Regions from separate parts of the Paenibacillus sp. FSL R5-0345 genome, predicted to be linked through region 1. Evidence: riboswitches for the same ligand, from Rfam matches in the RefSeq annotation. Region 1 holds a riboswitch; the other holds the start of a gene.
What was found. A riboswitch is a leader RNA that binds a small molecule or an ion and turns the genes downstream of it on or off. The one in region 1 is predicted to bind cyclic di-AMP.
Positions count from the first base shown of each region.

Region 1 (3,337 bases):
GGCGAAACCAAGTATTCTGATGGCGGGTATCTACTAGAACGACTTTCTCAATCCCCATCTCTTCAAGTAGGGACTTCTCAGGCAAGTTGTTGGTCAATCCCGCCATCTTAATGCCTCTAAATTTTAGAAGCTTAATAAAATGTTCTCCTGCCTTCGTTGGCGCACATACCAGTACATATTCATTCTGATCTGTCATCTCTTATTCTCCTCAAATGCTTTGCTTGTAAGATCAGAGCTTGATCACCCTGGTCTTGAAAGAAAAGCTACCGCTAATGATGAATATAACGACCTCTTCCTGAGGTTTTCCATAAATGCTTTGCTTAAAAAAGCACAGCAAAAAGCCACAAAGGATTCTCCTCTGTGGCTCGCTAGCGGTCACATTGCACTCATCCTCTCTCCATACGCTTACGAGGTTAGCTGTCGGATTCGGGCGGTGAGAGTCGCCCTACCTGTAGAGGATGCGAGCTCACTCGCATCCTCTACAGGATTCACCCCATAACCGGCTTCCGACTCTCACATCGTCTGCCGATTGTTGGTTCCCCCGCTTTCCTTACCGGAAATTAAGCGGATCAAATATTCGATTGTTGTTGAAACAGGAGTAATCATACCCTTATGCAGGAAGTATTGTAAAACGTGATTGATGCCAAAATAATGCAAATTAAAAACTATTTTCGCATTGGATAGCGCTTACTTGATATTCAATCTCTCTATATCTCTTGTTTACTCGAATTTGAATCAATTAGCGAAAAGCGGACGGACTCTGTGATTTTATTCACCACAGCTGGAGAAATCACCAAAAATCGCCTATATAGGAAAGGAAACGAGAAGTCGAGATTAAACGAGGAAGAAGCTCGATAACACGCAATAAATACCTATTTGGCAGGATTTTTCGTCGCAGTTGGTAGGATACGGTTCAAATTGCGCTCAAAAGAACACTTTCTGCTTTTACAGAAACACCTTGAAAAGAGTATGATTCGGATTGAATCTATTTCACGAAATACAATCAACGCTGAGTTCCTGTATTTGCAGGGAACGGGGGAACCATCGGGCCACATGGCCTACTTGGGGTGAATCCGAAGGAGACTGTTCAAGTCTCACATAGGTAGGGCGACTCTCACCGTCCGAATCCGACAGCTAACCTCGTAAGCGTAAAGAGAGAGACCCTTGATCCGCCACGCTTTGGCACAGGTGTGTATGCCTGTATTCCAAAACCGCAGCAGAGGTCCTCCTCTTGCTGCGGTTTTTGCGTTACCTGAACCTACCCGGGTAATAGCATGCTGGACGGGGTGAAAGGAATGAAACACTATTATTGGGGAATTCAGCAAGGGCTGCTTGAGCCGATAAGTCTAAATTATGTTTGCTTTGGAGCGTTATGGTTCGAAGAGGATCATCACAGAACTATTGTCGGCTATGCATTTGGTCAGAACCAAATTGAATCCTTGCGCCATTTCAGCAGCCCTTCTACTTGTGAGTACTGTATGGACCGAAGAATTATATACGAAATATATAAAAGTATCAGAGAAAAGCAGCAGCTGCAGGATTGGTCCGCACACCAATGTTTTCCGTGGCTCGCCCCCTTTAAGAAACCTTGGAAGGACGTTGCTATTGGTTGGTACGTAATGAGATCCCGCAGCACCTTCCCCTTACATTTATCCATTATACGTAAACAGAAATTCCGACTATGGCTGGAGCATGCCGCAGTCTGTGAGAACGAAGCTGAAATGCTCGCCTGTATAGAGAAGGCTAACCTTACTCACCATGTTGAGCTTAAGCTTTTGGAACCCTAGGGAGGAGAAACTTGTCATGGACCAGCGAAGACTATCTCGCATTGAAGTATTCGTCTTTGATTCACCTGAGCCTATTCACTATGGAATGGAGGCTGATCCAGGCAGCCGGTATGGCATCCTGAAACTTACCTGTAAAGGGGGTAGCAGCTGGGGGGCATGTCTTATCTCAGCCAATACTAAAACCTTCGACCTTATTAAATGGAGTTCTTTTCTCAGAATGATATACCACTGCCGGCTTGAGGAAGCGATAGATAAAGTACGTACCCATGGTTCAGAGTGGGATCAGACTCAGTTTGAGCTAGTGCAAGATGCTTTACAGGATTTAAAAGCCAAGCTGCAGGGTAAATCATTGGCAGATCATATCCAGCAAGGTCGTCTGTACAGAGCTGTTGCCGGTGGAAGAGATTCCAGAGGGGGGCGGCTATACTATAAACCATCTAAGTCCGTATCCAGTATTGCGCTTCAAAAGCATAGTTATCCAGAACCTGATACCGCCGAGCTTATCAACAAATCCATTTCTTACTTTTCTATATTATAGGTTCATCCCATAACCCATTCTGAAAGGATCGTGTTTATCATGCCTGACCCCTTACCTGCCGGATCGCCCCGTAGAACTATATTTGCAGAGTGTGTTCAAAAGAATACGAATGATATCTATGCGCTCAGTTCTATGTTGTTACAACAATCAGCAGAAGCCGAGAGAGTTACTATCCGAACTTTTAAAGAGCTTCATAAAATATTCCGTCAAAAAAGCTTCGACAGCCAGCTATTCTCTATCGAAGCTTACCGCTCTTGTATCCGTCAGTGCGCCGATTATTACGCACGCCGGTCTCTTCTGTCTGCCAAGGCACTGCCTTGGGAGGAACAGCTCGTAAAAGTGATGTGGTATGGCCTAAAGCTATCTTTACCTCAAATTAGCATTATCCTGCAAAAGAGTGTTCCTGTACTGAAAGATCAGCTTAGACATGTGCGGGAGCAAATGACTGCTCAAGAGGATTTGCTGCCCAGCGGTAATTTGTCCGTTGTATAGCCCTCGGAGCTCACTTTGGCCGAAAAGCTAACTAGCGTAGTTGGAGGGCTGACATTCAGTATTTCAACCCTCCCGTGGGAGTTACTTTATATATAATTGAATATAATCTATGAGGGTATGACTAATGATTGGGACAAGGATATTATTATTTCGAGTATAAAGATAGACAAAATATATATGCATAACCATCAATTGAATCATATACACCCAATTAGTAATTAAATAATCCATAAAGGTCATATTAACCATACTCATTTGAAAAGGAATATGCATCAACGCAAATAATAATCCAACCACTACAATGGCAAGATATTTATTCTTAATCAAGCCTGTAATTCGAGTCTGGATATAACCTCTGAACATTAATTCTTCAGGCAGTGCAGTGAAAATGAAGAGTATTAAGAACTCTACCCACAGATTTGCTCCTTCCAATTGAATTTCTTTCTTATGTAGAATGAAGTCTAGAATAATTTGATAGGTAAAAGGAATGGCCCCAACAATACCTAGAAGAATAGATATT
Region 1 is NZ_CP009281.1:557,128-560,464, reverse strand. Features, by position in the region: gene R50345_RS02550 (hypothetical protein) at 1-196, opposite strand, end outside; cyclic di-AMP (ydaO/yuaA leader) riboswitch at 387-577, opposite strand; cyclic di-AMP (ydaO/yuaA leader) riboswitch at 998-1,163, shown strand; gene R50345_RS02545 (hypothetical protein) at 1,296-1,787, shown strand; gene R50345_RS30060 (hypothetical protein) at 1,804-2,325, shown strand; gene R50345_RS02535 (hypothetical protein) at 2,365-2,817, shown strand; gene R50345_RS02530 (CPBP family intramembrane glutamic endopeptidase) at 2,899-3,337, opposite strand, start outside.

Region 2 (3,337 bases), 520 kb from region 1:
TTACGAACCTTAACATGCGGGTAAGGGGAAAGTACGTCCCTTAAAATAGGGATCAACCTACGGTCGATCTCCACAGCGGTTACCGCACCGGCTGTTAGCGCCAAACGCTCCGTCAGTGCTCCAATCCCAGGACCGATCTCTAGAGCCCCTGAGTCGCTATCTAGCCCAGCAGCGTCTACAATCTTGTCCAATATATTTTGATCAATCAAAAAATTCTGTCCTAAGCTCTTCTTGAACTTAAATCCATAACGTTGAATAATCTCTTTTGTCCGTTTTGGAGTTGAAATTTCCTCTCTACCACTCATGAAGTAATGCCCCCCTGATCAATTTGGGCGAGAGCTCCGGCAAATTCCTCCCGCGTAATTCCAAACATCGCCAGCCGCTTGTACAGCTGCTTGCCATTACAATATCCGATTCCAAGCAAATTACCAAGTGCCATACGTCTTTCAGCTGCCCGAGGGTGTACAAGCATTCCAGCGGCCATTAGATCGTCAATTCCAATTATTGCAGGTGCTCCTTCAAAAGAGGTATGTACGTTTCGTAGCGCATGACGAATCGCCTCTGGAGAGGCGTTCTCCACACCGATATCTCCCTTACGGGTTGCGTCCTTCTCCGGAATGAAAGCATGCTTGCAGCCCGGCACCTTTGCGGACACAATCTTACGAATTCGTTCACCCGCGTGATCCGGATCTGTAAGAATAATCACCCCTCTACGCTCCATAGCAAGCGCGATCTTCGCAATTACGGTCCGGTCTACCGCCGAGCCCCCTGTTTCGATCGTATCTGCTTCTACAGCGCGTTTAACAGCGACGGTATCACTCTTACCTTCAACGACAATTAATTCCTTAATCATATCTCTTGACTCCTTCCAAAAAAAGCAAAAAAGAAGAGGTTTCGCTCCTCTTCTTTTGGTTAAAGAATTTATAAGTGATGAGCGGTTGCTCTGCGATCAACGAAATGATCATCTGGCGTTCCTTAACGGTTATCATCACTATAGCTTATCAAAGAATAATTTGCAAAAGCTTCCGAACTAATTTAACTCCGGCTTCACAGGTCCAATCACATAAACGGTACGTGATTTACGACCGAAATTACGCACATGGCTCAGTGAATCGTAATAGACATCTACTTTATTGCCTTTAATGGCACCGCCAGTATCTTCAGCTCGGCGGAATCCAAGCCCCTCAATATATACCCACCAGCCAATAGGGATTACATTCGGGTCTACTGCAATTGTACGACCTTCCGTTACGCGTGTTCCGGAGGCAGTTTTGGTACCTATACCTGGCTCTTCTGATGAATAAGCTGTCATGGAGACGTTCTTAATCATCTTCTTGTACTCAAAGTCTACGCCAGCCTTACTTGTGACGTTATTAGTCTTGGCGCTAACCTTAGCCGTTTTGGAAGTAGTGTTTGATTTGGAAGTTGTTGTAGTCTTAGCTACAGCCGGCTTAGGAAGTGGTTTGGTACCAACGGCAATAACTTTATCTTTCGTTACCGTTTGTACTTCCTTACCAATCATGCGCATAGAGGCCAGTTCTCCGTCTTGGTAGATCTTTTCAATATGCTGAATCATGACGCCTGGTTTGCCTGCCTGTGCCACTCTAACTGTTCCCACAGTAAGGGAGGGGTCTGCTGTCTTGATGACTCTGAAGGGTAAGTTAGTTGTCCGCTGTACAGTCTGTTTGTTGATGCGAACAATCTTAATCTCCATATTGGCAGAAATGGCGGTGTCTAACGAAGGGAAAATCTTATCATGACCTTCTAGGGTGATGCCCATTTTGTCAATTGCTTTACCGATTGTATCCTCGGTTGTATATAACGTTTTTGTTGCTCCGTCCGCAATAAGGCTAATTTTCTGCGCACGATTGATAACGACACGGTCACCGTCTTTTATTTCATCACTCAGACCTAAAGATAGTTCATCATGCGGCTGCAGCGAAATTTGCTCTTTCTCCAGCACATCACCAAGAAGCGCTTCTCGCGTTTCAAGCGTCTGTGTCTGCCCGTCTATTACTAAAAATAATTGTTTGTTACTTTGACCGTGTACGTACAGCAGAATAAGTAGCGCGATAGCGACTGAAATCACGCCTGCAAGTAAAAGTACGCGAGTATTTACTTGCTCCCACCGTAGTGCGAAAGACCTGCTGGATGACTGCGAATCATGGGATACTTCTGGTTGGAATACGCCCATTCTCTCCATCCTCCTTACATAGCCCCGTCGTCAATTGTATATCATGAGGACTGAATTCCTTTGACGAAACTATTTGAGATTGTCACAGGACACGCACTTAATAACTTAGCGTCTCCTGCTCATGGATCGCCTGCTCGGCACAGCTACTCCCACCCCTGTTATATAACAGTATGTGGGCAACATTCTATTTATTCAAAAATAAAAAAGCCTAAAAAGAGTTCAATTGAGGACTCTTTCGTGGCTTCTCCAAATTCAGAATAGAGAATGCTTGTGCACGAGGTTGCCTCTCTTACTTGCGCTTACGGGGTTAGCTGTCGGGTTCGGACGAAAGAGAGACGCCCTATTTCAGGTCACCCGCTCATGGCGGTTGCCCTTAAATTCACCCCAAAGACCACGTGAAGAAATCAAATACTGTCCTGTGGCACGTCGAAGCCGTATTCAAAATACAGGCATGCGACAGGTCAATATTGGTTCCCCCGTTCTCCATACGGAGACTCAGCGAGACGATCCATGAATCAGTGGCTGTCACTATAACACAGCTCACATCACTGAAAAGATGATATCCTGTTTTGATGCATGTTGTAAAGGACGATTCAACCACGTTTAAGCAAAAATTTGGTTAAAATATTGTAATATTCAGCCGTTTTTATATTAAAAAAGTTTAATATATCGGCCATTCTCTATTTTTCGCCTGTTTTACTCCCGTTTTCACTCAATCCCAAATCGTTCCAGTGCGTTGGCATACGTTATTTTAGCCAATTCTTCCCATGTTAGCCCTTTAATTTCAGCTGCCGCCTCTGCTACCAACTTCACATGAGCACTCTCATTTCGCTTCCCGCGGAAGGGATGAGGAGTCAAATATGGAGCATCCGTTTCGATCAATAATCGGTCTAACGGGGTCTGCGCAAGCACTTCTTTTGGCACTCGTGCATTTTTGAACGTAATGGGTCCTCCAAACGATAAATGAAAACCAAGATTCAAGCACATTTTTGCCGTTTCCCAGCTTCCTGAGAATGAGTGCATTACGCCTCCAACCTCATTTGCCTTTTCCTCCCGCAAAATCCGTACAACATCTTCATGGGCATCACGGTCATGAATACAAATCGGCATCTTTAGTTCACGGGCTAGTCCGATTTGCTTGCG
Region 2 is NZ_CP009281.1:41,630-44,966, reverse strand. Features, by position in the region: gene rsmA (16S rRNA (adenine(1518)-N(6)/adenine(1519)-N(6))-dimethyltransferase RsmA) at 1-305, opposite strand, end outside; gene rnmV (ribonuclease M5) at 302-853, opposite strand; gene R50345_RS00190 (resuscitation-promoting factor) at 1,031-2,194, opposite strand; cyclic di-AMP (ydaO/yuaA leader) riboswitch at 2,476-2,705, opposite strand; gene R50345_RS00185 (TatD family hydrolase) at 2,903-3,337, opposite strand, start outside.
Region 2: it holds a riboswitch for cyclic di-AMP, as region 1 does, so the genes downstream of both, R50345_RS00190 (resuscitation-promoting factor) here and R50345_RS02545 (hypothetical protein) in region 1, are expected to answer to the same signal.